DNA from 4 places in the Hafnia sp. CBA7124 genome. Region 1 is predicted to be linked to each of the others. Evidence: predicted binding sites of a transcription regulator. Region 1 holds the regulator's gene; each other region holds the start of a gene.

Region 1 (7,376 bases):
TTGCCAGTACAGGAACCCCCGCGTTCTTTGTACATCCTGGCGAAGCTAGCCACGGCGATCTCGGCATGGTCACCTCCCATGATATCGTGCTGGCGATTTCAAACTCTGGCGAATCTCACGAGATCCAGGCGCTGATTCCAGTTCTAAAACGCCAAAAAGTTAAGCTTATCTGCATGACCAATAATCCAGAAAGTTCAATGGGTAAAGCTTCAGATATCCATTTGTGCGTTAAAGTCCCACAGGAAGCCTGTCCGTTAGGATTAGCCCCAACCACCAGCACGACCGCAACGCTGGTGATGGGCGATGCGCTGGCCGTTGCTCTGCTACAGGCGCGCGGTTTCACCGCTGAGGATTTTGCACTTTCGCACCCTGGCGGCGCATTGGGCCGTAAATTGTTGCTGCGCGTCAGCGACATCATGCACACCGGTAGCGAATTACCACACGTCAGCCGCGATGCTTCACTGCGCGACGCACTGTTAGAGATTACGCGTAAAAACCTTGGGTTAACCGTTATCTGTGATGATTTGATGAAAATCGAAGGGATTTTCACCGATGGTGACCTGCGCCGGATTTTTGATTTGGGTGTTGATTTAAACAATGCGAAAATTGCCGACGTGATGACATCTGGCGGGATTCGTATTCGTCCAAATGCCTTAGCGGTCGATGCATTAAACTTGATGCAGGCTCGTCATATCACGTCGTTGTTGGTTGCCGACGGCGATCAACTGATCGGCGTCGTTCATATGCATGATATGCTGCGCGCTGGCGTGGTTTAAGATTTAACGTTTAGGTGAAAAATTAATGAGTGAACAAGGTATGAATATCGCTACCTGTTACGGCCCGGTTGCCCGTAAAATCATGGACAGCGCAGCAGATATTCGTCTCGTTATCTGCGACGTAGACGGTGTGCTATCTGATGGTCTGATTTACATGGGCAACAATGGCGAAGAGCTAAAAGCGTTTAACGTTCGCGATGGCTATGGTATCCGCTGTCTCATTACCGAAGGCATTCATGTGGCGATCATTACCGGTCGCCAATCCAAATTAGTCGCCGACCGCGCGGCTACATTGGGAATTGAGCACCTATATCAAGGGCAATCTGATAAACTGATTGCCTTTGAAAAAATTCTCTCCGATCTGAATTTGCAGCCAAATCAGGTTGCGTATATTGGTGATGATTTGATCGACTGGCCAGTCATGGCCAAAGTAGGACTTTCTGTTGCTGTAGCAGACGCGCACCCTATTTTATTGCAGCGCGCTCAATATGTTACCCGTATTGCAGGCGGGCGCGGTGCTGTTCGTGAGTTATGCGACCTTATCCTACAGTCACAGGGCAAACTGGATGAGGCCAAAGGGCTATCAATATGAGTAAAACCAAACGCTGGGTCATCCTGCTATTAACGGTCATTGCATTGGCGCTGATTGGATGGAATCTCACCGAAAATGATTCCGATTCCGTGCTGACCCCTACGAATAATCAGGAACCGACCTACCGCAGCCAGCATACCCTGACCGTGGTCTATGACCCGACGGGTAAACTAAGCTATAAGCTGGTAGCAGAAGATGTTCAGCATTTCACCGAGGATAAAACCAGTTGGTTTACCCATCCGGTGCTAACGACTTACGATCAGGACATTCAACCGACCTGGTCTATTCGCGCTGATAAAGCAAAACTTACCGATGACCGTATGCTTTATTTATACGGCAACGTTGAAGTAAACAGTTTGACGACGACCTCGCAATTGGAAAGGATTACCACCGATAATGCGCAGGTAAATCTAGTGACTCAGGACGTCAGCTCTGATGATGAAGTCACTCTTTATGGGTCAAACTTCACCTCCCATGGTCTGAAGATGCGCGGGAACATGCGGGAAAAATCCGCAAGGCTGATTGACAAGGTAAAAACCTATTATGAAATTCAAAACAAACAACAAAATCCTTAGCCTTATCATTGCCGGTTCATTGATCGCAGCCAGCGCCCCTGTGCTGGCGCTGACCGGGGATACCGAGCAACCGATTCATATTGACTCGGCTCAGCAGTCTTTGGATATGCAAGGCAACACCGTGACGTTTACCGGTGATGTGGTCGTGACCCAAGGCACTATCAAAATCAACGCCGATAAAGTTGTGGTGATCCGTCCTAACGGTGCTCAAGGCAAAGAAGTCGTTGAAGGTTACGGTAATCCCGTCACTTTCTATCAGATGCAAGACAACGGCAAACCGGTTAGCGGTCATGGACAGAAACTGCGTTATGAACTGGATAAAGACTTTGTCATCCTGACCGGCGACGCTTTCCTGAAACAGGTTGATAGCAGCATCAAAGGCGACAAAATCACCTATCTGGTCAAACAGCAGCAGATGGAAGCCTTTAGCGATAAAGGCAAGCGCGTAACCACGGTACTGATCCCATCCCAGTTGCAGGATAAGGGCGGCAAAGCGGCTCCGGCGGCAGCGCCAGCTAAATCACAACCGCAGAGCAAGCCTGCCGCACCGCAGGGTAAATCTCCGTTTAGTCAGTCCTCACAGACCAAGAGTAACTAATTCGTTATGGCAACTTTAATTGCTGAAAATCTGGCCAAGGCCTACAAAGGCCGCCGTGTGGTTGAAAACGTTAGCCTCACCGTTAACTCAGGCGAAATCGTAGGGCTGCTAGGGCCTAACGGCGCGGGTAAAACTACCACCTTTTATATGGTTGTTGGTATTGTGCCACGTGATGCGGGTCGCATTGAGATTGACGATGAAGACATCAGCCTGCTGCCGTTGCACGCACGTGCTCGTCGTGGGATCGGCTACCTGCCGCAAGAAGCCTCTATCTTTCGCCGCCTGAGTGTGTATAACAACCTTATGGCCGTGTTAGAGATTCGCGAAGATTTAACCAAAGAGCAGCGTGCCGATCGTGCCGATGAGCTTATGGAAGAGTTCCACATCGCTCATCTGCGTGACAATCTCGGACAATCGCTGTCTGGTGGTGAACGCCGTCGCGTTGAAATTGCACGTGCATTAGCCGCAAATCCTAAGTTCATCCTGTTAGATGAACCTTTTGCGGGCGTTGACCCAATCTCTGTTATTGATATTAAAAAAATTATCGAACACCTGCGCGACCGCGGTTTGGGCGTATTGATTACTGACCATAACGTGCGTGAAACGCTAGACGTTTGTGAACGTGCTTATATCGTGAACCAGGGCAACCTAATTGCTCATGGTACGCCATCTGAAATCTTGGCCGATGAGCAGGTTAAACGCGTCTATCTGGGTGAAGAATTCCGTCTGTAACGACGGCTATCTTGCGTCATATTTACCCTGTGCCATCTCGTGCAGGGTATACCGCACGGTGGTCTTCATGCGGCCGGACTCTTTTTAGTTTAGCAGGCACTCTGCTTACACCAATGGAAATGAGCTCGCGATTATGAAGCAAGGTTTGCAACTCAGGCTGAGTCAGCAGTTAGCGATGACTCCACAGCTGCAGCAGGCAATTCGCCTGTTGCAATTATCAACGCTAGAGCTTCAGCAAGAGATTCAACAAGCATTAGAAAGCAACCCGCTGCTTGAACAAGATGACACTCACGATGAAATCGAAACTTCAACGGAAGAAGTCAACGAAGAGCTGGATACCCGCGAACAGCTAGAGCAGCCGGATATGCCGGAAGAACTTCCTCTCGATGCCACATGGGACGAAATCTATACGGCTGGCACCCCATCAGGTACAGGAACCGACTACAGCGACGACGAGCTACCGATCTATCAGGGTGAGACCACCCAGACCCTGCAAGACTATCTGATGTGGCAAGTTGAACTCACCCCATTTAGTGATACCGATCTGGCTATTGCCACCGCCATCGTGGATGCCGTGGATGATACCGGCTACCTCACCTCCTCTCTCGACGATATTTTAGAGAGCATGGGCGATGAACACGTCATGATGGATGAAGTCGAAGCAGTACTTAAACGCGTACAGCGTTTCGACCCCGTCGGCGTTGCCGCCCGCGATCTGCGTGATTGCCTGCTGGTTCAGCTCTCACAGTTTACCGATGGAACGCCTTTCCTTATCGAAGCACGCCTCATTGTTGATAAGCATTTAGATCTCTTAGCGAATCACGATTTCCGTAATCTGATGCGTTCGACTAAGCTAAAAGAAGATGTCCTCAAAGCGGCGATGCAGCTGATCCAAACGCTCGATCCGCGCCCAGGGCTTTCTATCAATACCGGCGAATCCGACTACGTTATCCCAGACGTTTTGGTACACAAACATCAAGGACGCTGGGCAGTTGAATTAAATCAGGACAGCGTTCCACGCCTTAAAATTAATCAGCACTACGTCTCGCTCGGCGCACAAACCCGAAGCGATAGCGATACCCAGTTCATCCGCAGTAACCTGCAGGAAGCGAAGTGGCTGATTAAAAGCCTGGAAAGCCGTAATGAAACTCTACTGAAAGTGTCACGCTGTATAGTAGAACAGCAGCAGGCATTTTTTGATAATGGCGCTGAGTTCATGAAACCGATGGTGCTGGCCGATATCGCCCAGCAGGTCGAAATGCATGAATCCACCATCTCGCGTGTAACAACGCAGAAGTTTCTGCACAGCCCGCGAGGCATATTTGAACTGAAATATTTCTTCTCGAGTCACGTCAGCACCGAAGACGGCGGCGAAGCCTCCTCAACGGCAATCCGTGCTCTCGTGAAGAAACTCGTTGCGGCGGAGAATCCTGCCAAACCGTTAAGCGACAGCAAGCTAGCGACCTTGCTTGCCGATCAGGGTATTATGGTTGCCAGACGTACCGTTGCTAAATACCGAGAGTCTTTGTCCATCCCACCGTCAAACCAACGCAAACAATTGGTTTGACCATAACAGAGAAGGAAGACACTATGCAGCTCAACATTACCGGACATCATGTCGAAATTACCGAGGCTTTGCGCGAATTCGTCACCACTAAATTTGGCAAGCTAGAGCAATATTTTGACCGAATAAATCAGGTTTATGTGGTACTGAGCGTGGAGAAAATCCAGCACATTGCGGAAGCAACGGTACATATTAACGGCGGTGAGCTGCATGCTACCTCGGAGCAGCTAGATATGTATGCTGCGATTGATACTCTGGTTGATAAACTGGCGCGCCAGCTCAATAAACATAAAGACAAATTGAAACAACACTAGCGTTTAAATTGTTTAAACGCCTGCTGACTTCATCGGCCTGTTTCCTCCATGAAACGGGCCGATAAGCCATCATGGGGAGCATGAAAAATCAGCCCTTTGGTCTGATTTAAATGAAGAAGATGAGATGAGTAACGATTTAACTATGCCATTAACCTCCGTACTGAGTCCGGAGTGCACGCGCAATGCAGTTCACTGTTCCAGTAAGAAACGTGCTCTGGAAATCATCAGCGAACTCGCAGCTGCACAGCTGAACCTGCCACCACAGATCGTCTTTGATGCGATCCTAACGCGTGAGCGTATGGGGAGCACCGGCATTGGCAACGGCATTGCGATTCCTCACGGCAAGCTTGAGGAAGACACCCTGCGAGCCATTGCGGTTTTCATTCATCTAGAACAGCCGATAAGCTTTGACGCTATCGATAATCAGCCCGTCGACCTATTGTTTGCCTTGCTGGTTCCCGCTGACCAATGCAAAACCCACTTACAAACACTCGCTATTATGGCGCAGAAATTGGCCGATAAAGGTGTATGCCGCCAATTACGCAGCGCGCAAAGCGATGATGAGCTGTACAAAATCATTACAGAATAAAGCGTTAGCACGCTGTCAAAACAGTGGCAGTAAGTGCTGCGTCACGTTACATTGGATATAACAATGAGTGATAGACCTCCTTTTGGAGGTCAAATTTCCACAGACAGTCAAAAGGCTGTCCGAAATTAAGGGGAGTTGTGACATGGTGCTGATGATTGTCAGCGGCCGTTCCGGTTCAGGGAAATCCGTTGCGTTACGTGCGCTTGAAGACATGGGATTTTATTGTGTAGACAATCTTCCCGTTGAGCTCTTGCCGAATTTAGCTCGCTCTCTGGCCGATCGCGGAACCTCCGCCGCCGTCAGTATTGACGTGCGTAACATGCCAGAATCTCCAGAAGTTTTGGAAACAGCGATGGACAGTCTGCCTGACAGCTTCTCTCCACAGTTGCTGTTTCTAGATGCCGATCGTAATACGCTAATCCGCCGATACAGCGATACCCGTCGTCTGCACCCTCTCTCGACTAAAAATCTGTCGCTCGAAAGCGCCATTGATGAAGAGAGTGATTTGCTGGAGCCACTACGCTCACGCGCCGATCTTATTATCGATACGTCCGAAATGTCGGTACATGAACTGGCTGAAATGTTGCGTACACGCCTGCTTGGCAAACGCGAACGCGAGCTCACGATGGTGTTTGAATCATTTGGCTTCAAGCACGGTATCCCGATTGATGCCGATTATGTCTTCGACGTTCGTTTTCTGCCAAACCCGCACTGGGATCCCAAACTACGCCCAATGACAGGTTTAGATAAACCGGTTGCTGCATTTTTAGATCGTCATACCGAGGTGCACAACTTTATTTATCAGACCCGCAGCTATTTGGAACAATGGCTGCCAATGCTGGAAACCAACAACCGCAGCTATCTCACGGTAGCCATCGGCTGTACCGGCGGCAAACATCGTTCTGTTTATGTGGCTGAACAGCTTGCAGACTATTTCCGTTCACGCGGGAAAAACGTGCAATCTCGTCACCGTACGCTAGAAAAACGTAAATAGGCACCGTTGAATGACCGTAAAGCAAACCGTGGAAATCAAAAACCGCTTGGGCATGCATGCTCGCCCAGCGATGAAATTGTTTGAACTGGTTCAAGGCTTTGATGCTGAAGTATTGCTACGTAATGAAAGCGGCGTTGAAGCCGAAGCCAGCAGCGTTATCGCACTTCTGATGTTAGATTCCGCTCAAGGCGGTCATATTGAGGTTCAGGCCGAAGGGCCGGATGAAGATAAAGCGTTAGAAGCCGTGATTTCGCTGTTTGAAGCTGGGTTTGATGAAGACTAGTTGATTCTCGATTTTCATTACTAAGAACCCCGATTTTCGGGGTTTTTTCGTTATAAAAGCATCATTATCTCCCTGCCCCTAACAAAAAATATTTTACCCGCAATTATAAAAAAGCGTTGATTAATATAATTATTAAACAAAGATTAACTTTGAATTAATTAACATGATATTTATTTCATGATAAATAAAAAATGATAATGAATAGGAATATTCCTTTTTTTTGGAAAATGGAAAACCTATGAAATGGAAACCAAAAGTTTTTAGCTTGCTGACATCTATTATAATATCGAATGCTAATGCGGGTATTATGCGTGAAGATGTATCGGTTCAAGACTATCGAGATTTTGCAGAAAACTTAG
Region 2 (7,376 bases), 530 kb from region 1:
GCGGTGGTGGTGTATCTGCTGCGCTATGTGTGGCGAGTGCTGCTATTCGGCGCGTCCTATTTGCTGGCCGTTGAACTGCGTGAAAAATATTACCGTCAGCTCAGTAACCAAGCGCCTTCATTTTATCAGCGCCACCGCACCGGCGATTTAATTGCCAGAGCGACCAACGACGTCGATCGCGTTGTCTTTGCTGCGGGTGAAGGTGTATTAACGCTGGTGGATTCACTGGTGATGGGCTTGGCGGTGCTGTTTGTGATGAGCACCCAAATTAGCTGGGAGCTGACGCTGCTGTCTCTTATTCCGATGCCGATTATGGCCATGGTGATTAAGCATCAAGGCGCGCAGCTACACTCGCGGTTTAAGTCTGCACAGGCGGCTTTCTCCATGCTCAACGATCAGGCTCAAGAGAGCTTGACCAGCATTCGCATGATCAAATCCTTTGGTCTAGAAAATCATCAGTCGAAGCGCTTTGCCGATGTCGCAGCCGAAGCAGGTGCCCGTAATATGCACGTGGCTAAAGTCGATGCGCGCTTTAACCCAACCATTTTTATCGCGATTGGCTGTGCCAACTTATTGGCGATCGGCGGCGGTGGGGTGATGGTGATTCATGGTCACCTAACGTTAGGGCAATTGACCAGCTTTGTGATGTATCTGGGCTTAATGATTTGGCCGATGCTGGCATTAGCGTGGATGTTTAACATCGTGGAGCGTGGTAGTGCGGCCTATAGTCGTATTCGCAGCATGCTGTCTGAGCCGTCAACGGTTCAAGACGGCGAACGCTCTTTGCCTCAGGGGCGAGGTGTGCTCAGCGTTGATGTTGAGCGTTTCGCCTATAGCGAAGGGGCTAATCCTGTACTGCATAACATCCAATTCAATCTCGCGCCGGGCCAGATGCTAGGCCTGTGTGGGCCAACGGGGGCGGGTAAAAGCGCGTTGCTCTCATTGATTCAGCGACATTTTGATCCCGACCAAGGGGAAGTGTGTTTCCACGGCATCTCTTTGCGGGAACTTCGTCTTGATGAATGGCGCGCTCGCCTCGCCGTTGTGAGTCAAACACCTTTCCTGTTCTCGGATTCTGTTGCCATGAATATTGCATTAGGTAAACCTGATGCAACACAGGAAGACATTGAACGCGTGGCTAAGCTGGCCAGCGTGCATGAGGATATTCTGCGCTTGCCTGAAGGCTATCAAACCGAAGTGGGAGAGCGCGGCGTGATGCTGTCTGGGGGGCAAAAGCAGCGCATCTCTATCGCTCGGGCATTGCTACTGGACGCGGAGATTTTGATCCTCGACGATGCGCTGTCGGCGGTTGATGGCCGTACTGAATACCAAATTCTGCATAATCTGCGTGAATGGGGAGAGAATCGAACGGTTATTATCAGCGCGCATCGCCTTTCTGCGCTGACAGAAGCCAGCGAGATCCTCGTTCTGCAGCAAGGCGCTGTCGCTCAGCGTGGCTTGCACAGTGAGCTGAGTCAACAGCGTGGTTGGTATCGAGATATGCATCGTTTCCAGCAAATTGAAGCTCAGCTCGATGAGCCAGACTCGCAGATTCAGGAGCCAGATAATGCGTAATATCAAACAACTCTGGCCGACCCTGAAACGCCTGCTTGCCTATGGTGGCCCTTATAAAAAACCGTTAGCCATTGCCGTAGTGATGCTATGGGTGGCTGCGGCTGCGGAAGTTTGTGGCCCGATTATCATCAGCTACTTCATCGATAACGTGGTTGCCAAAGGCGATCTCAGACTTGGGTTGGTGACAGGCTTAGCGCTGTTATATCTGCTGCTTGAGTTTACCGCAGCGGGTTTGCAGTATGCGCAGGCATTACTGTTCAACCGTGCGGCGGTTGGGGTAGTGCAACAGCTACGTACCGACGTTATGGATGCTGCGCTACGTCAGCCTTTATCAGCTTTCGACAATCAGCCTGTCGGACAGCTTATCTCGCGAGTGACCAACGACACCGAAGTGATCAAAGATCTTTATGTCACGGTGGTAGCGACGGTGCTGAAAAGTGCGGCGCTGATTGGTGCGATGCTGGTGGCCATGTTTACCCTTGATTGGCGGATGGCGCTGATCTCTATCTGTATTTTCCCCGCCGTATTTGTGGTGATGGCCGTTTACCAGCACTACAGTACGCCGGTAGTACGTCGCGTTCGTAGCTATCTTGCCGATATCAATGATGGTTTTAACGAAGTGATCAATGGCATGGGGGTTATCCAACAGTTCCGTCAGCAGGCGCGCTTTGGTGAAAAAATGGGGGAGGTGAGCCGCTCTCATTATCAGGCGCGTATGCAGACATTGCGTTTGGAAGGTTTTTTACTGCGACCGCTGCTGAGCCTTTTCTCTGCCATGATCCTCTGTGGGCTGTTAATGCTGTTTGGCTTCAGCGCCGAAGGCTCGATTGGCGTGGGCGTGCTTTATGCTTTCATTAACTATTTAGGCCGTCTGAATGAGCCTTTGATTGAGCTCACCAGCCAACAGTCCATGATGCAGCAGGCCGTTGTTGCCGGAGAGCGCATTTTCGAGCTGATGGATGATGCTCAACAGAACTACGGCGGTGACATTCAGCCTTTGCAGAGCGGGCGCGTCGATGTTAACAACGTGACTTTTGCCTATCGGGAAGGCCGCCCAGTTTTGCAGGATATCAATCTGCACATTGCATCTCGCGGATTTGTGGCTTTAGTCGGGCATACCGGCAGCGGTAAATCGACATTGGCTAACTTGCTGATGGGGTACTATCCGGTAAATCAAGGTGAGATCTGTATTGATGGGCGTCCGATCCCTACGCTGAGCCATCAGGTTCTGCGCGAAGGCGTGGCTATGGTTCAGCAGGATCCCGTCGTGATGGCAGAGTCGGTTATGCATAACGTGACGCTTGGCCGTGATATCAGCGAGGCACAGGTGTGGAAAGCGCTGGAGGATGTCCAGCTTGCACCGCTGGTTAGAAGCTGGCCGCAGGGAATCCAAACTCAGCTGGGTGAACAGGGGAATAATCTGTCCGTGGGGCAAAAACAGCTGTTAGCAATGGCGCGAGTGCTGGTTCAGGCACCTCAAATCCTCATTCTGGATGAGGCTACGGCCAATATAGACTCCGGTACCGAGCAGGCGATTCAGAAAGCGCTCAATGTGATTCGCCAACAAACAACCTTAATTGTTATTGCTCATCGCTTGTCGACCATTGTAGATGCTGACTCTATTCTTGTTCTGCACCGAGGACAGGCGGTAGAACAAGGTTCGCACCACGAACTACTGGCCAAACAGGGGCGTTACTACCAAATGCACCAGTTGCAACTAGTGGGAGAGGCGCTGGCGGCTGGATTGCATCAAGAATCACCGACGATCTAAATATTGTCCATCGCTACAAAGCCGGTTGCTATGTCATGAATGCATAGCACCGGCTTTTTGTTTTCTGCAGCGTTCATCACGGCAATCCTCGCTGTGCATTTGCAGTGCATCATCGCTTCGAATTGTGTAAAAAAAATGCACCGTAACTTCCCCGGTTGCACGCTATTGGTGCGTTTTTGAGAAATACCTCACGTTTTATCTGCTGTAACTGAGTCTCTCCCTCCCTAAAACCAGCATTTTCTTCCATCAACTAGCCTTATATAAAGTTGGCATAGCCTTTGCTCATATCAATGCGTAGACGAAATTATTCGGAGTCATGTGAGGAGAGGCCGTATGAAGCTTGTAACCGTGGTGATTAAGCCGTTCAAACTGGAAGACGTACGTGAAGCCCTTTCCTCTGTTGGGATCCAGGGATTGACCGTTACCGAGGTGAAGGGATTTGGCCGCCAAAAAGGCCACGCCGAGTTATATCGTGGGGCAGAGTACAACGTGAATTTCTTGCCGAAAGTGAAAATTGATGTGGCGATTGCTGACGATCAGCTCGATGAGGTGATTGATGTCATCAGCAAATCAGCCTACACCGGAAAAATTGGCGACGGAAAAATCTTTGTTGCCGAACTACAGCGCGTTATTCGCATTCGTACCGGTGAAACCGACGAAGCGGCTCTGTAATTAATAACTCACACCGATAGGGATGGATTAATGATGAAAACACGCTTATCCACTTTAGCTCTGGGGAGTGCTTTATTACTACCCGGTGCCGCTATGGCCGCAACGCCAGCCGTAGCAGACAAGGCTGATAACGCCTTTATGATGATTTGTACTGCGCTCGTTTTGTTTATGACCATCCCTGGCATTGGCCTATTTTACGGTGGATTATTACGTTCTAAAAACGTGCTGTCGCTGATGACGCAGGTAATGGTGACGTTTGCCGCCATCTGTGTGCTGTGGGTTGTCTATGGCTACTCTTTGGCGTTTGGTGCTGGTAACGCCATTTTCGGTAATCTAGATGAAGTGATGCTGAAAGGCATTGGGCTAACCGATTTAACCGGATCATTCTACAAGATGATCCACGTTGCGTTTCAGGGCTCATTCGCCTGTATTACCGTGGGTCTGATTGTGGGCTCGTTTGCAGAACGTATTCGTTTTTCGGCGGTGCTGATTTTCGCCGTGTTATGGTTCACGATCTCCTATATTCCGATGGCTCATATGGTATGGGGCGGCGGATATTTAGCGGCAGACGGCGCGCTGGACTTTGCAGGTGGAACGGTCGTGCATATTAACGCTGCGATTGCCGGTTTGGTCGGTGCGTATCTGCTAGGCAAGCGTGCAGGATTTGGCAAAGAAGCCTTTAAGCCCCATAACCTACCGATGGTCTTTATGGGGACTGCGATTCTGTATATCGGCTGGTTTGGCTTTAACGCAGGCTCGGCAAGTGCAGCGAATGAAATTGCCGCGCTGGCCTTTGTGAATACGGTGGTGGCGACGGCGGGTGCGATTCTATCTTGGGTATTAGCGGAGTGGATGACGCGCGGAAAACCGTCTCTGCTGGGTGCGTGTTCAGGTTGTATCGCTGGGCTGGTTGCGGTGACGCCTGCCGCGGGCACCGTTGGTGTGGGTGGCGCGCTGTTGCTCGGCTTGATTGCAGGTGTCGCTGGGTTGTGGGGCGTGGTGATGCTGAAACGCTGGCTGAAGGTGGATGATACCTGTGACGTATTCGGCGTGCATGGTGTGTGCGGTATCGTGGGATGTTTAGCCACGGGGATCCTAACCGCAACGTCTTTGGGAGGAACCGGCTATGCCGAAGGGGTGACCATGGGCCATCAGTTCGGCGTGCAGGCACTCAGCGTTGTGGTCTGTATCGTTTGGTCTGGCGTGGCTGCGTTAATTGCCTTTAAGATTGCCGATGTTTGTGTAGGTCTGCGTGTGCCGGAAGAACAAGAGCGCGAAGGTCTGGACGTCAATAGCCACGGTGAGAACGCGTACAACCAGTAGTTTTCTTCTTCAATCGTGCAATTGCAGATGTGAAAAGGGCGGAGAAATCCGCCCTTTTGTTGTAAGGATGATATTTGGATTTTACGAACGCTGGCGGATCACGCCTTCCTGAACCGTAGAGGCAATCAGTTCACCGGCTCGGTTGTAAAATTGTCCTCGTACAAAACCGCGAGCGCCAGACGCAGAGGTGCTCTCAACTGCATAAAGCAACCACTCATCCAAGCGGAACGGGCGATGGAACCACATCGAATGGTCAATCGTTGCGACCTGCATGCCAGACTCTAAGAACCCTTTACCGTGTGGCTGTAAGGCGGTTGGCAAGAAATTGAAATCGGACGCATATCCCAGTAAGTACTGATGAATGCGTGGGTCGTCAGGCATTTCGCCATTGGCTTTGAACCAAACGTTACGGATAGGTTCTTCTACTTTGCCCATCAAAGGGTTATGGAAGCTCACCGGACGCATTTCTAACGGTTTTTCACAGGTAAATTTTTCACGCACGGATTCTGGGATGAGGTGTGCCATGCTACTGGCAATTTCAGATTCAGATTTTAATGATTCAGGCGCTGGTACATCGGGCATCACGTTCTGATGTTCGAAACCCTGTTCGGCAGTTTGGAAAGATGCCGTCATGTAGAAAATAGGTTTACCGTGTTGCACCGCCTTCACCCTGCGCGCGCTGAAACTATTACCGTCACGCAGATTTTCAACGTCATAGATTATCGGCTGGCTGCTATCGCCGGGGCGGAGGAAATAGCTGTGAAAGGAGTGAATATTGCGCTCTAAAGGCACCGTTTGTTTCGCGGCATAGAGCGCTTGACCAACCACCTGACCGCCAAAAACTTGACGTAAGCCAAGATCTTCACTCTGCCCGCGATAGATCCCTTCTTCAATTTTTTCCAGATCTAACAGATCGAGTAAATTTTTTAATGCCTGACTCATGAGTGAGATCCTAATTAACCAGTGTTGAAAACAGGAGCGAAACTCCCAACTGCATTATCAATTATGGCAGAACTTATCACAAAACTATTTAAGGGTTCGCCATCGTTTCTAGGGTTCAATTATCTGAAAATGTTAATGTAAAGTAGATAAAACTGGAAAACTCAGCGCTTTGTGCCATGCTTATCAAGTATCTTAGTTTAAGAAACTATTTTAAGAGGCTCGTGTCGGTTGCTTAATATGCTTTTGTAGATAGGCATTCGACAACAAAAATAAAAGGAAGGAGACCGAACTTATGAAACTCTGGAAAATTGTAGGTGGTGTACTGATGACCGCAACGGTTGCTGGCTGTTCTTCAAATGCTGCTGATGTCCCAACGCCTGCTCCAGGTAATCAAGTGACTGCAGATGCGTCGCAGATTAGCGGCCCAGCGGTGCGCGGTAGCGTGAATATTCGTCAGCGTATCGCTTTGCCACCAAATGCGGAAGTTACGGTCACCTTAGCCGATGTTTCTCTGGCGGATGCGCCTGCTCGCGTGCTGTCACAGAAAGTGTTCCGCACCGATGGCAAACAGCCACCTTATAACTTTGTTCTGCCGTTCAATCCTCAGGATATTCAGCCAAACCAGCGCATTAACCTGAGCGCGGCAATCAAAGTCGACGGTCGCTTAGTGTTCATCACCGATACGTTGAATGAAGTGGTAAATAACAACGCGGGTACGCAGAAAGATCTGGTCTTGGTGCCTGTTTCTGCTGATGGTGCTGCCACCGTGCTGAGTGAAAAAAAGAAGGTTGAAGGAACATCACCTTTCTAATATTCGTTTAGGCGATATGAAAAACCTGCCCACTGTGGCAGGTTTTTTTATGGCTGCGATGGATCCCATCCGTAAAGAGCTAAATCGATAACGCCGCTCGCGTTGAAGGTGATGCCTTCATCTTGCAGAGCAGTACGTTGGCGCGTGTAGTCAGGGCCAATCAGAGAGATGTTGCCGCTACGATTGACGACGCGATACCAGGGAATTGATGAGCCCTTAGGGAGCTTGCGTAAAATACCACCGACCTGTCGTGCCGCGCGTGAAGACCCCGCAAGGCGAGCT
Region 3 (7,376 bases), 1.6 Mb from region 1:
TTCACTGATGATTATTAATAAAATCGATCTGCTGCCGTATCTGCACTTTGACGTTGAAGCCTGCATTGCCAATGCAAAACGCGTTAATCCACAGATCACCGTTATCCAACTTTCCGCCACCAGCGGTGAAGGAATGGATGCTTGGCTTGCATGGTTGGAGACAAACGTATGTGCTTAGGAATTCCAGGTCAGGTCGTTGCCGTTGGCGATGATATTCATCAAATGGCCATGGTTGACGTGTGTGGCGTGAAGCGCGAAGTCAATATCGCGCTGGTCTGTGAAGGCTCACCTCAAGAGATGCTTGGGCAGTGGGTGCTGGTTCACGTTGGTTTTGCCATGAGCATTCTCGATGAAGCCGAAGCCAAAGATACGCTGGATGCGTTAATGGCCATGCAAGAAGTTGAAGAGGACGTGGGCTATTTCCTGCGTAACGGCGAACCCGCTCCTCAGGTCAGTGAAAAGTAAGGTGGTATGAGATATGCAGTTTGTTGATGAGTTCCGCGATCCTGAGCTAGCGAAAAAGCTGGTTCAGCGGATTACAGAACGGGTTCGAACCTTACCTTCACACTGCAAACTTCCTCTTCAACTGATGGAAGTTTGTGGCGGACATACTCACGCTATTTTCAAATTTGGCTTAGATCAGTTGCTGCCACCGGAGATCGAGTTTGTTCACGGTCCCGGATGCCCCGTTTGTGTTCTGCCAATGGGCCGCATTGACGAGTGTGTCGAAATTGCCAGCCAGCCGGACGTGATTTTTTGTACCTTTGGCGATGCCATGCGCGTCCCTGGGCGCCACGGTTCTCTGCTGGATGCCAAACGCAAAGGCGCTGACGTTCGCATCGTTTATTCCCCGTTGGATTCCCTTGCGCTGGCGCAGCAGAATCCAGACAAAGAAGTGGTGTTCTTCGGCCTTGGTTTTGAAACCACGATGCCAAGCACCGCGGTCACTTTGCAACAGGCAAAAGCGCTGGGTTTAAAAAACTTCTCGGTTTTCTGCCAGCACATTACGATCACGCCTACGCTGCGCAGCCTATTGCAGCAGCCGGATGTACGCATCGACGGCTTCCTCGCACCCGGCCATGTCAGCATGGTCATTGGCGCTCATCCCTATGAGTTTATCTGCGAAGATTTCCATAAGCCTTTGGTTATCACCGGCTTTGAGCCGCTCGATATTTTGCAAGCGCTGGACATGCTGGTGGCGCAAATTGCCGAAGAACGCTGTAGCGTAGAGAATCAATACCGCCGCATCGTTCCCGATCACGGCAACGCAATCGCGCAGAAGGTCTTGGATGAAGTATTCGTTACCAAAGAAAGCAGCGAATGGCGCGGTTTAGGCGAAATAGCCCATTCCGGCGTAGGCTTAAGCCCTGCGTATGCTCAGTTTGATGCTGAATTACGCTTCCATCCGCAAGAGCAGAAAGTCGCCGATGATCCCAGAGCGCGCTGCGGCGATGTACTTACCGGTCGCTGCAAACCGGCCGAATGTCCTCTGTTTGGCGTTGGCTGTAATCCGCAAAACGCATTTGGTGCGCTGATGGTTTCTTCTGAAGGAGCCTGTGCGGCGTTCTATCAATATCGTCGTGGGCTTGAATAAGAGAAGGTACGAAGAATGAGTGAATGGTCTAAAGATGATGTGATAACGATGGCGCATGGCAGCGGTGGCCGTGCGATGCAGCAACTGCTTGATACGCTGTTTTTGCCCCTGTTTAGCAATCCCGCTTTAGATGAACGTGAAGATCAGGCGCGTTTGCCGCTAAGTGTTTTCAACCAGCACGGCGATCGCTTGGCCTTCACCACCGATAGCTACGTGATCGATCCAATATTTTTCCCCGGTGGCGATATTGGCAAGCTGGCCGTATGCGGTACCGCCAACGATCTGGCGGTAAGTGGCGCTCAGCCAAAATATCTCTCCTGTGGCTTTATTCTTGAAGAAGGGTTACCGCTGGTCGATCTGGAGAAGATCGTGCGTAGCATGGCGGCGACTGCGCGTGCGGCAAATATTCAGATTGTCACTGGCGATACCAAAGTGGTTCAGCGCGGCGCGGCGGATAAGATCTTTATCAACACTGCCGGTATCGGCGCGATCCCGAACGATATTCACTGGGGAACGTCTGAGATCCAGCCCGGTGACAAACTGATCGTCAGCGGCACACTCGGCGATCACGGTGCCACGATCCTAAATCTGCGCGAGCAGTTAGGGCTTGAGGCTGAGCTCACCAGTGATTGCGCGGTACTGGCTCCGCTGATTGCGCCGCTGCGTAATATCCCTGGCGTTCGAGCACTGCGTGATGCAACTCGCGGTGGCGTGACCGCCATTATGCATGAGTTCGCTAATGCGAGCGGCTGCGGCATCGATGTTATCGAGCAATTACTGCCGGTAAAAAGCGCGGTGCGCGGTATCTGTGAACTCTTAGGGTTAGAGCCGCTGAATTTTGCTAACGAAGGAAAGCTGGTGATAGCCGTTGCGCCAGAGGCTGAACAAGCGGTGCTTGATAGCTTACATCTGCATCCATTGGGTGTGGACGCTGCAACGATTGGCGTGGTGACTGAAGGGAAACAAGTGCGCCTAACCGGAATGTATGGCACCTCTCGTCTGCTAGATTTACCGCATAGTGAGCCGCTGCCAAGAATTTGTTGAGATTCGTGATTGTCCCCCTCCCAACCTCCCCCTTCTCAGGGGGAGGAGCCGATCGAGCTCAGAATTAATATCGAAAACTAAGCTGCTCCCTCCCCTGCAAAGGGGAGGTTTGGAGGGGTTAACCTCCCATTAGCCGATCGAGCGCTGAATTAATATCGAAATCTACACAGCCCCCTTCCCTGCAAAGGGGAGGTGTGGAGGGGTTAACCTCCCATTAGCCGATCGAGCTCAGAATTAATATCGAAATCTACACAGCCCCCTTCCCTGCAAAGGGGAGGTGTGGAGGGGTTAACCTCCCATTAGCCGATCGAGCGCTGAATTAATATCGAACACTAAGCTGCTCCCTCCCCTGCGAAGGGGAGGGTTGGGGTGGGGTAACTCTCTCCTCAGTAAAAGAAGAGAGGTATTAATCACTGAGCGCCTAACTTTCCTACCAGTAATTCTCGTACCGGCTGGTTAGTATTCATCGCTTGATACAAGGTTTCATACAGATCGTGGATTTTATCCAGATAGTGTTCCAACACGGCATCCATCGAACGGTTGTTAACCTTGCCATCAATCTGACCATTCTCATCGATGGTTGAATGGCTAATTTCCACAAAATGATCTTCGCCCTGCTCATCGTTCATGCGCAGGCCATACTGGATCTTTTTGCTGTAAAACTCATCTGCCAGCTTCACTTCAACCATAAAGTGATCAAACACCGTGAAGTTAACGCTGTCACCATCACCGCAGCTGAACTCATGAAAAATCTTCAGCTTGGAAGAGGTTGCGGCTTTGATCAGGCTGCTTTTATACAGAGCCCATTGCGCCATTAATTTTTCATTTTTGTCATGGATATAAAGCGACTTTTCGGTTAATTCGCTGACCTTCATACTTCTTTGCCTCGCTCCACATTGTGGGTTGGAGTGTGTTACCTAGGGCATCGCCCCACTGATTGTTTGACGCTCAATCAGGCCGACATTCGGCAGCGTTGAGCGTTTCAATCACTACAAAAGCATAATCCGTGCCAATAAATAAAATAATTAAATAACCAATGTTATTCAGATAATTACGGGAATTAATCATTCAAAGTGACAAGATAAACAGGCGGGATGGTTCTGGCGAGTGATGACGTTTCGACACTTGTGTCGACACTATGACACGGGCGAAAACACTGAGTTTTCGCCCGTAAGAAGAGAGGTTTTAGTCCTTCGCAGAAATGCCCAAGCGCTGCATGCGCGAAATCAGCGTGGTGCGTTTTAGTCCAAGCCGTGCCGCTGCACCTCGAGGGCCAGCCACAATCCCGTTAGATTCGCGCAGTGCTGCTAAAATACGTTCGCGCTCGCTGGATTCACCGCCCTGTGCGGGCGCGTGTGGCGCTTTTCCCGCAGCCGGTGTCACAGGCCATGAAGAAGGCGTCGCTTGTGCAGGCTTATGCACTAACGGCGGTGACAGGTGGTATTGCAGCTCATTGAGTTGCAAGTTTAATACCGGTCCGCGCGTTAAGATAACGGCGCGCTCGATGATATTTTCCAGTTCGCGGATATTACCCGGCCACGGTAAATCGCACAGCATCCGGATGGTTTCCGTAGGAATACTATCGATGGTGCGATTCATACGTTTAGCAATTTTGCGCGTAAAGAATTTCACCAGCAGCGGAATATCTTCAGGGCGTTCACGCAGCGGTGGGATCACGATCGGAAAAACATTAAGGCGATAATAAAGATCGCTGCGATATTCACGATCCAGCACCATCTGTTTCAGATCGCGATTGGTCGCGGCAATCAGGCGTACATCAACCGGAATAATTTTATTTCCGCCGAGTCGCTCAATTTCTCGCTCTTGTAATACGCGCAGCAATTTCGGCTGAAGCTCAAGCGGGATATCACCCACCTCATCCAAAAATAGCGAGCTCTTATTCGCCAGCTCAAAACGCCCCATTCGCTGTGAGGTTGCGCCGGTATAAGCGCCCTTCTCATGACCGAATAAATCACTTTCCATCAGGCCGCTGGGGATCGCCGCGCAGTTCATCTTAACCATGCGCTTTTGATTGCGCGTGCTGAGGTTATGAATTGCCTGAGCGATCAATTCCTTACCTGTGCCTGTTTCGCCAAGAATCAACACGCTACAGTCGCTCGACGCCACCATTTCAACCTGTTCCAACACGCTTTTAATCGCTGCGCTTTGGCCAACGATTTCACCAAAGTCACTGTCTTGGCGAATTTGTTCGGTTAAATATCGATTCTCGTGCACCAAGCTATCTTTTAGGCGCGATATTTCACCGTAAGCCAGCGCGTTATCTACCGCGATGGCGATACGTGCCGCAATTTGGCGCAGCAGCTTAAGATTATTATCACTGAATATCGCGGGCTGGCACTGCGCTAGCTTCAGAACGCCCAACACTTTATTACCAAAGACCAGAGGCAGTTGGCAGATGGTCTGATGACCAAACGCAAGCATTTGCGCTAGCTGGCGATCCTGCGGAGCGAGGCGCGTGGAGTCCTGCAAATCCATCAGCAACATCTCTTCGCTTTGCACCACCTGTTGGGCAAGAGAACCTTCCAACGGCAGATATTTTTGCTCACGCAGCACCGGCTTTCCACTTTGGTAGCAGGCGACATAGGCTTTAAAGCGATCTTCCTGCTCATCAAAAACGGACAGGCCGATATAGTCGATCCCGAAGAAACGATGGATCTCTTTGGAAACCTCTCCAGCCAGCCCATCAAGATCAAGCTTAGACGTCACGGCATTCGTGACATCCACCAAGATGCGGTAGTGATCGCGCTCGCGGCGCAGGCTCTCTTCCTCAAGCTGAACATGTTCACGCTCAAGAATATTTTCTAATACGCTAGCAACCACTTCGGCCAACGGCTGCGCCAGCGCCAGTTCGCTTTCGCTGAACTGCTGATCGCCGTGTTTAATAAATTCAATACCGCCTAATCTTTGGCGCGGCGTGGTCAGCGGCAGCTGATAATAGACGTTTAAATCACGGTACTGAGCGAGTTCAGACACCTGTGGAAATTGCTGAACAAATACATCGCGTCGGCAACAAATAGGCTGCTGATCGGCCCAGACTTTTCCCCCTGGCCCTTCCGCTAACAACACGTCATTAGAGCACCGCATTTGTTTGCTTTCAGGGTCATAACCGTAGTGAGTAATACGATTATGCAAAGGATCAAGACGCAAAATATTCACGCGATCAAAACGAATAACGGAAAATGACAAGCCGTGAAGAGCCCGCATCAGCTCAAAAAGCGTGCGCTGCGCAAGCAGCGTTTGTGTAGCCTGATGCAGCATATCCTGCCAGACCGGATTCATTCTGGTTGAAGACTGTATTTTGACGGTATTCATAACTGAAGATGATGCGCGTGAAATGATTAGGACCGTTATTCTACGGGAAGCGAAGGTCGGATAGATATGATCTAAACGGTTAAATATGGCAATTAATGCTAATGATATCAGAGTAAATAATAACTATTATTCTTTAAACATGTGCGTCAACAAATTGCTAACGCTCATGAAACTTCTTAGCACTATACCCGAGTAATACAAGTTGCTTGAAGTATGACGAGGACAAGTTTACATAATTTCTAAAGCGAGTAACTCTTCAATCGTCTGACGGCGGCGAATTAAACGTGGCTGATTGTTTTCAAATAACACCTCAGGCAATAGCGGACGGCTATTATAATTTGAAGACATCGATGCACCGTAAGCGCCGGTATCATGGAACACTAAATAGTCTCCGACCTGTGCCGCTGGAAGCGCACGCGTTTCCACTTCCCCCCCGCCTTTTGCGTAAATACGTCGCCGGACTCACAAAGAGGGCCGCCAATAACAGATTCAATCAGCGGTTGTTCGCTCACATCACGCCCGTCTGCTGGCATGAGAGAAATATGGTGATAGCTGCCATACATAGCTGGGCGCATCAGGTCATTAAAACCGGCATCAACCAGAACAAAATGACGGCTGCCCATATTTTTAACCGAACGAACCTGCGCCACTAAAACGCCGGACTCCGCCACTAAATAGCGCCCTGGCTCAATCTCAAGATGTATTGGATGACCAAGATGGCGTGCGATACGTTCGCGAGCGTCGTTCCACAGCGCATAGTAGTTCGACACATTGATAGATTCATCGCCCTGCTGATAAGGGATAGATAAGCCGCCACCCGCTGAAATAGCCTGAATGTCGTGGCCGAGTTCGATCACTTGGCGCGCCATGGTGTCACAAACCTGTGCCAGATGCTGGTAATCCACGCCCGAGCCGATATGCATGTGCAAACCAATCAGCTGCAAATCATAACGCTTGATCAGCGCGAGCGCCTGCGGCAGCTCTTCGAACCAGATTCCGTGTTTGCTGTTCTCGCCGCCCGTATTGGTTTTCTGGCTATGGCCGTGACCAAACCCCGGATTCACACGCAGCCACACCGGATGACCCGGCGAGCGCTCCCCCAGTTGGGTAAGCATGTCGGCTGAACCGGCATTAACCGGAATATTCAGTTCAACAACGCGCGCTAGAGTGGCTTCGTCTAACACATCAGCGGTAAAGACGATTTGGCTTGGATTTCCACCCGGCTGAAAACCAGCCATCAGCGCACGTTCAATTTCACCTAATGAAACCGCATCAACCTTGACGCCTTGTTCATGCATCAAACGTAAAATATGAATATTAGAACAGGCTTTCTGCGCAAAGCGGATCACATCAAATTCACGCAGTTTTTCAATCTGTTGCTTAATAATATCGCCGTCATAAGCCC
Region 4 (7,376 bases), 1.6 Mb from region 1:
CTTTGCCAGTTGGGAACAAAACGTAGCAACTGTGCCAGCAGGTTTCGCCACGGTTGACGAGCGGCCAAATCACCACCTGCAAGTGCAACGGCGGGTAATCCGCCCAAGCGCTGCATTTGGCGATAATCCACCCGTAAACACTCACCGCCCCAAAGGGTGTTATCTGCGCCAAAACCAATACCATCAAGCGCCAGCCCAATCAGCGGCGGCGTATCTAAAGGAATACCATGCTCAACCATGCAGGCTGCAAGATGCGCGTGATGATGCTGAATGGGTAAACATTCAAGGTTCAGTTCTTGCGCCTGTTGCAGAGCAAACTGGGTGCTGACATAGGCCGGATGCATATCACAGGCGATCGCTTCTGAACTAAACTGATAGATTTGGTGCAGCAATTTCCATGTTTGGTTGAACTGCTGCTGTACGCGTTCGTCGCTTAAATCACCGAGGTGCTGGCTGAGTACGGCCCGATTGCCTTTTAACAGACAAAACGTATTTTTCAGATCGCCACCGACAGCGGCTACGGCAGGCAACGATTGGAAACTCTCTGGTAAATCAATAGCATCAGGTACATAGCCTCGTGAGCGGCGGAGCATTTCGCTACCGTGTGGTTGCCAACGAATCACTGAATCATCAACGCGTTGGATGATATCTCGGTTATGCAGCAGCCAAATATCTGCGATATCGGCCAGATCGTGTAGCGCCTGTGAGTTGCTCAATGCGGGAGGTAAACCATTGGCATTGCCCGATGTCATCACTAAGGGACGCCCCATTTTTTGCATCAATAAATGATGCACGGGGTTCGACGGCAGCATGACGCCAACCTCATCCAATTGCGGCGCAATGTCATCTAATACCAAGGTAGATTTTTGCAGCAACACAATGGGGGCGGCAGGGCTGCTCAGCAGCTTGAGTAAGTCGTCTGCAACGTTATCTCGGCAATAGGCACGCACCCAGCTTTCATTGGGTAACATGACGGCTAAAGGCTTGGCTGGTCGGTGCTTACGCTGGCGCAGAAGTTGTACCGCGTGTGGGTTGGATGCATCGCAGGCCAGATGGAATCCGCCGATGCCTTTAATGGCTGCAATGCCGCCGTTAAGCAGTACGTCGATCACTTCCTTCCACGCATGGGCACCCATAAAAGGCTGCCCACCAGCGCTATTACAGCTCCACAGATGGGGGCCGCAGGCGGCACAGGCCGTCGGCTGGGCATGAAAGCGCCGGTTAGCGGGATTTCGGTATTCCTGATCGCAGGTCGGACACAGCGGAAAAACTGCCATCGCGGTGAAAGGGCGATCGTATGGCATACGCTGAATAATGGTAAATCGTGGCCCGCAGTGGGTGCAGTTAATAAACGGATAGCCAAAACGGCGGTTGGCCGGATCGTTCATCTCGCGCAGACATTCTGGGCAGGTGGCGGCATCGGGCACAATTTGGGTGTCCATTTGACCCTGACCGCTTTCAATAATGCAGAACTCATGAGGCAGATCACCGCCGAGCCATTCTTGTTTGCTGATCGTGTCAATGCGCGCCAGCGGTGGGCATTCCTGACGTAAAAGGTGACAGAAGTGTGCGATATCTGCGGGTAAACGTAGGGCGATTAATACGCCTTGGGCATCATTACTCACTTCGCCTTGCAGCTTAAGTCGTTGAGCCAGTTGCCAGACGAACGGACGAAAACCAACACCTTGGACTTTGCCTTTTACTCTCAGCAAGATTGCGTTGTGACTCAAGGTGGCTCCTGAAGACTACGTCATATCAAAGATGACTATTTTCCGTATTTAAACGATAAACATCTTTGATGTGGGGCAGCGTGTGTGCAAAAAGGATTAGTAAAGCGAGTATTTTCTTTATCACCTCTCCCATAAAGAGAGAGGTGATAGTAAAAGAGCTAAAAATTAAGCACGAACCATCATGCGTTCAGCGTCTTCAACATGATGACGCAGGCGCGATTTCATTTCGTTATAGGTCTGAGAGGCGTAATTCTCCGCCCAATCCTGATCGATGATAGGCTCAACGCGTACCGCACAGTATTTGGTTTCTGGCGTTTTAGATACGGGGTCCAGATTATCCTGAGTTAGCTCGTTGCACGCGCCAATCCACCACTGATACGTCATGTAAACGGCACCTTTATTGATGCGTTCGTTGTAGTTACAGCGCGAGATCACTTTGCCACGGCGAGATTCCACCCATAGGATTTGCTGATCGCAAATTCCCATACGCTGAGCGTCTTCAGGATGCATCTGCACAAAGCCCGGTTCATCGGCCAATGTTTGCAGCGCGGCACAGTTACCGGTCATGGAGCGACATGAGTAATGGCCTACTTCACGCACGGTACACAGTACCAGAGGGAACTCTTCGTCAGGGATCTCGGCCGGAGCGCGCCACGCGGTTGCGAACAGTTGACCTTTTCCTGTTGGGGTATCGAAATGGTTGTCTTTATACAAATAAGGCGTGCCGGGGTGATCGAGCGTTGGGCATGGCCACTGTACGTGTCCCATTTCCCCAATTTTCTCGTAGGTTGCGCCGTAATACAGCGGGCACAGCTCGCGCAGTTCATCCCAGATCTCTTCGTTGCTGTTGTAATGCATCGGGTAGCCCATCTCTGTGGCCAGCAGACTGATAATTTCCCAGTCACGTTTAACGTTGCCTTTCGGCTCGATGGCTTTTCCGAAACGTTGGAATCCGCGGTCGGCACAGGAGAAGATCCCGCCGTGTTCGCCCCAGCTGGTAGCCGGTAAAATAACGTCGGCCTGCTCAGCGGTTTTGGTCATGAAGATGTCTTGCACCACCACAAACTCTAAGGCGTCAAAGCCTTTGCGCACCAGACCTAAGTCGGCTTCGGTTTGCAGGGGATCTTCGCCCATGATGTAGTAGGCTTTGACTTTGCCTTCAAGGGCTAAGTGCGGCACTTCAGTAATGCGATAGCCGATATTAGGGTCCATATCGTCCACATTGATGCCCCACGCTTTGGCAAATTTGGCGCGAATTTCTGGGTTTGTCACCGACTGATAGCCCGGGAATTCGTTAGGCAATACGCCCATATCACAGGCCCCTTGTACGTTGTTTTGACCACGTACAGGGCCAACGCCCACGTCAGGACGGCCGAGATTGCCGGTCAGTAACGCTAAACCGGATAGGCCTTTCACCACGTCAACGGCTTGTCCAAACTGAGTGACGCCCATCCCCCACATAATGGTGGCGGAAGGTGCCGCTGCGTAGGTGCGCATAGCTTGGCGAATATCTTCGGCGGGAACGCCAACCAGTTTTTCGACGGCTTCTGGGCTGTAGTCGGCAACGATTTGGCGATACTCCTCGAAGCCTTCGGTGAAATTAGCCACATAGCTTTTGTCGTAAAGATTTTCTTCAATCAGGACGTGAGCAAAGGCATTCACCAGCGCCATATTGGTGCCGTTGTTCATTTGCAGATGCTGATCGGCAATGCGCGCCGTTTCTATTTTGCGTGGATCGCAAACGATGATTTTGGCACCTTTTTCTTTGGCCTTAATCACGCGACGCGCCACGATAGGGTGGGAATCTGCGCAGTTATAGCCAAAGACCAGCAGGCATTTGGAGTTTTCGATATCGGTGATGGAGTTGCTCATGGCGCCGTTGCCCAGCGTTTGCTGCAAGCCAGCAACCGACGGGCCGTGGCAGACTCGCGCACAGCAGTCAACGTTGTTATTGCCGGTAACGGCACGAGCAAACTTCTGCATCACATAGTTGGTTTCATTACCTGTTCCGCGTGAGGAGCCGGTATGCATGATCGACTTCGCGCCATATTTTTGTTTGATTTCTTTTAGGCGCTGCGCGGTATAGCTGATGGCTTCATCCCAAGAGACGACTTCAAATTTTCCACCTTTTTCTCGGCGGATCATTGGCTCATTCAAGCGCGGCGTTAGCAGTTTTGTATCGTTGAGAAAATCCCAGCCAAAATAGCCCTTCAGACAAAGCTCACCCTGATTGGTGACGCCGTTTGCGCCTTCGGCACGAACTATTTTACCGTTTTCAACACAGAGGCTGATTTTGCATCCTGCGCCGCAGTAGGGGCAGACGGTGACGACTTTACTTTTCACAACGTCGAGATTATTGACAACGATTGAGTTATTCACTGTAGGTGAATTCATAACGAGACCTTACCCCGAACCGGGGATAATGAATGGTTGTTAATCAAGCCTTTTGGTTTTGAAGCTGCAGCCAGTCAACGGCAACTTCAATCAATAGGATTTAAAACTGCATGAGATGAAAGCGTTAAAATGTGAAACCGTTAGAACATGAAATCGATTGTGGTATCGAGCGCAGCACGGCGGCGTTTTTCATTGATCATGTCTTGCATGGCATTGCGGTCAATAAGCTTCAATGCATTGGTGGGACAGGTTTCAACGCACGCAGGGCCATTAGCGCGGGTATGGCACAGGTCGCATTTGTTGGCTTCGGCCTTAGACGAAACCATCATGGCAGAGGCGCCATTTTGACGAACGACCGGAGAAGTGACCACTTCCATGGTGCCGTATGGGCAAGCCACCACGCAGGTTTTGCAGCCGATACATTTTTCCTGTGACACATAGATGAAGTCTTTTTGGCGAGTAATGGCACCATTCGGGCAGACGTTGGCACAAGGGGCATCTTCGCACTGGCGACACAGGATCGCTGTACTGACGTTTTCCCCTTTAATGACGTGAATGCGCGGGGTGAAGTTGTCTTTGGACAGGTTGTGAAGTTCGCTGTCTTCACGGTGAGCCATGACGCAGGCGACTTCACAGGTGCGGCAGCCGATACATTTTTTAGGATCTGCAATGACGAACCGGTTCATCAATTAACTCCTGATTTCTCATTATATTTAGTGAGGCAGAAAGAACCTGCCTATGCTCAGATTGCTTATCGGTACTAGTAAGCACACATCATGCCAACTGTATTTCTATGGGTGTTTTTTTGTTTTAAATTAGTGGGTTGCTTTCTAATCTTATTTTTTGAAAGCTAAAAATTGCACGCTGAATTGCCCGCTCGACAGGGGGATTCGACATAAGTGTCGAATAATTTGCGCGACACGACATTGGCAACATTATCGTTGGAATGGAGATCTCACTCGTTGATCTTGGCGGTGATAATGGACGTGTTGATTTGATAAAAAGGTGGGATTACGACTTTAGGTCTCTGAACTCATGGACGTTAGCGTTCTTAAAATGAGAATCCAAGATGATAAAAATGCCCCGCATTGCTGAAAACAATACGGGGCATTTATATTTAACGACCTGCCTCTAACCTTCCGCGGTTTCTCGCAGACGACGTTTGATATTGTCGTATTCGCGAACGACGTACTGCTCGGCGTCTTCCTGATCCTTAATGGCATCTACCGCAACGGCACAGTATTTGTACTCTGGCGTTTTGGTAATTGGACTCAGGTTTTCAGCAACCAGTTCGTTACAGGCACCGATCCACCATTGATACGTCATATAGACCGCACCTTTGTTTGGACGGTTGCTCACGTTGGCGCGGGTAATGACTTTACCCTGACGTGAACGAACCCAAACCAGTTCCTGATCGCGAATGCCAAAGCGTGCGGCATCTTCAGTATTGATTTGGATAAAGCCTGGTTCGTCTGCCAGTGCAGCCAGTGCCTTACAGTTACCGGTCATCGAGCGGCAGCTGTAGTGGCCAACTTCACGCACGGTCGCCAATACCATTGGGAATTCGTCGCTGACTTTATCAATCGGCGGACGCCATTCACAGGTATAGAACTGACCCTTACCGTTAGGGGTATCGAAATTACCGCCTTCATACAGGTAAGACGTTCCTGGGCTTTCGAGCGTTGGGCATGGCCATTGAATGTAGGCCAGATCGGCCATTTTTTCATAGGTCGCGCCGTAGTAGATCGGGCACAGCTCGCGAAGTTCGTCCCAGATTTCCTGCGTGTTGTTGTAGTGCATTGGGTAACCCATCGCGGTGGACATCAGGCTAATGATCTCCCAGTCGCGTTTAACATCACCCACAGGCTCTACGGCTTTGTAGAATCGCTGGAAACCGCGGTCGGCTGCGGTGTAAACACCTTCATGCTCACCCCACGACGTTGCAGGGAATACGACGTCTGCAATGGCGGCGGTTTTGGTCATGAAGATATCCTGAACGATCAGAATATCCAGCTTCTCAAAGGTACGACGGATCGTCGCCAGATCCGGCTCGGTCTGTAAGGGATCTTCACCCATGACGTAGTGCGCTTTGATCAGACCGTGGTCGATGTTATGCGGCACTTCGCTCAGCGCATGGCCGATATGGGCTGGCAGGGAAGGAACGCCCCACGCCTTGGCAAACTTCTCACGGGCGGCTTCATCAGTGACATACTGATAGCCCGGATAAGTATTTGGCAGCGCACCCATATCACAAGCGCCCTGAACGTTGTTTTGACCACGAACAGGACCTACGCCCACGTGTGCTTTACCTAAGTTGCCGGTCAGCAGCGCCAGGCTGGTAAGCGTACGAACGGTTTCGACACCCTGATAGAACTGGGTAACGCCCATGCCCCACAGAATGGTTGCCGTTGGTGCCTTGGCATACATGCGTGCGGTTTCACGGATCATCTGCGCACTGATACCGGTGATTTCTTCAACAGATTCTGGCGTATACGGCAAGACCAGAACGCGGAAGGTTTCAAACTCTTCGGTATGCTGTTGGATGAATTCACGGTCGTGAAGATTTTCTTCAATGATGACGTGAGCCAGCGCATTCAGCAATGCGATGTTAGAACCGTTTTTAAGCGGAACATGAATGTCGGCGATGCGCGCGGTTTCGATGAAACGCGGGTCGCAAACAATAATTTTAGCCCCTTTCGCTTTCGCCTTAATAATACGGCGAGCCACGATAGGGTGGGAGTCTGCGGCGTTATAACCGAAGACAAAAATGCATTGGGTATCTTCAATCTCAACGATTGAGTTACTCATGGCGCCGTTACCGACCGATCGCTGCAGACCTGCAACCGAAGGGCCGTGTCAGACGCGCGCGCAACAGTCGATATTGTTAGTACCGATGGTTGCGCGAGCAAATTTTTGCATCACATAGTTAGTTTCATTACCAGGACCGCGGGAAGAACCGGTGGTCATGATGGCATCTGGGCCGTATTTTTCTTTTACAGCCAGCAGGCGGGAGCTTGCGAATTCAATCGCTTCTTCCCATGAGACGTTTTCTAGCTTTCCACCGCGTTCACGGCGGATCATTGGTGACTTCAAGCGCGGAGTCAGGATTTTAGTATCGTGGATAAAATCCCAGCCGTAATACCCTTTCAGGCACAGCTCGCCTTGGTTCGTCACGCCATTCGCACCCTCAGCGCGAATGATTCTACCGTTATCGACCACCAGATTGATTTTGCAACCTGATGCGCAATAAGG

The links. Region 1 encodes sigma-54, which starts transcription at its own class of promoters, with help from an activator protein. Its sites were predicted from a motif close to GTTGGCACANNTTTCGCTNT; they were not measured.
Region 2: glnK (P-II family nitrogen regulator) is a predicted target of sigma-54. The motif match lies at 3,612-3,631, and genes of this name have one in related genera.
Region 3: hycA (formate hydrogenlyase regulator HycA) is a predicted target of sigma-54. The motif match lies at 3,633-3,652, and genes of this name have one in related genera.
Region 4: hydN (electron transport protein HydN) is a predicted target of sigma-54. The motif match lies at 4,889-4,908, and genes of this name have one in related genera.

The regions. Positions count from the first base shown of each region.
Region 1 is NZ_AP017469.1:3,810,002-3,817,377, forward strand. It holds gene kdsD (arabinose-5-phosphate isomerase KdsD) at 1-776, shown strand, start outside; gene kdsC (3-deoxy-manno-octulosonate-8-phosphatase KdsC) at 802-1,368, shown strand; gene lptC (LPS export ABC transporter periplasmic protein LptC) at 1,365-1,943, shown strand; gene lptA (lipopolysaccharide ABC transporter substrate-binding protein LptA) at 1,912-2,541, shown strand; gene lptB (LPS export ABC transporter ATP-binding protein) at 2,548-3,273, shown strand; gene rpoN (RNA polymerase factor sigma-54) at 3,407-4,840, shown strand; gene hpf (ribosome hibernation promoting factor) at 4,864-5,151, shown strand; gene ptsN (PTS IIA-like nitrogen regulatory protein PtsN) at 5,276-5,740, shown strand; gene rapZ (RNase adapter RapZ) at 5,883-6,734, shown strand; gene npr (PTS phosphocarrier protein NPr) at 6,745-7,017, shown strand; gene CPY98_RS17475 (S6 family peptidase) at 7,256-7,376, shown strand, end outside.
Region 2 is NZ_AP017469.1:3,279,625-3,287,000, reverse strand. It holds gene CPY98_RS15120 (SmdA family multidrug ABC transporter permease/ATP-binding protein) at 1-1,575, shown strand, start outside; gene CPY98_RS15115 (SmdB family multidrug efflux ABC transporter permease/ATP-binding protein) at 1,568-3,346, shown strand; gene glnK (P-II family nitrogen regulator) at 3,680-4,018, shown strand; gene amtB (ammonium transporter AmtB) at 4,052-5,341, shown strand; gene tesB (acyl-CoA thioesterase II) at 5,423-6,283, opposite strand; gene CPY98_RS15095 (YbaY family lipoprotein) at 6,576-7,094, shown strand; gene CPY98_RS15090 (MGMT family protein) at 7,142-7,376, opposite strand, start outside.
Region 3 is NZ_AP017469.1:780,431-787,806, reverse strand. It holds gene hypB (hydrogenase nickel incorporation protein HypB) at 1-178, shown strand, start outside; gene hybG (hydrogenase maturation factor HybG) at 169-465, shown strand; gene hypD (hydrogenase formation protein HypD) at 479-1,594, shown strand; gene hypE (hydrogenase expression/formation protein HypE) at 1,610-2,638, shown strand; gene hycA (formate hydrogenlyase regulator HycA) at 3,049-3,513, opposite strand; gene flhA (formate hydrogenlyase transcriptional activator FlhA) at 3,824-5,971, opposite strand; partial or broken gene lysA (diaminopimelate decarboxylase) at 6,200-7,376, opposite strand, start outside.
Region 4 is NZ_AP017469.1:789,796-797,171, forward strand. It holds gene hypF (carbamoyltransferase HypF) at 1-1,730, opposite strand, end outside; gene fdhF (formate dehydrogenase subunit alpha) at 1,896-4,124, opposite strand; gene hydN (electron transport protein HydN) at 4,265-4,810, opposite strand; gene fdhF (formate dehydrogenase subunit alpha) at 5,256-7,376, opposite strand, start outside.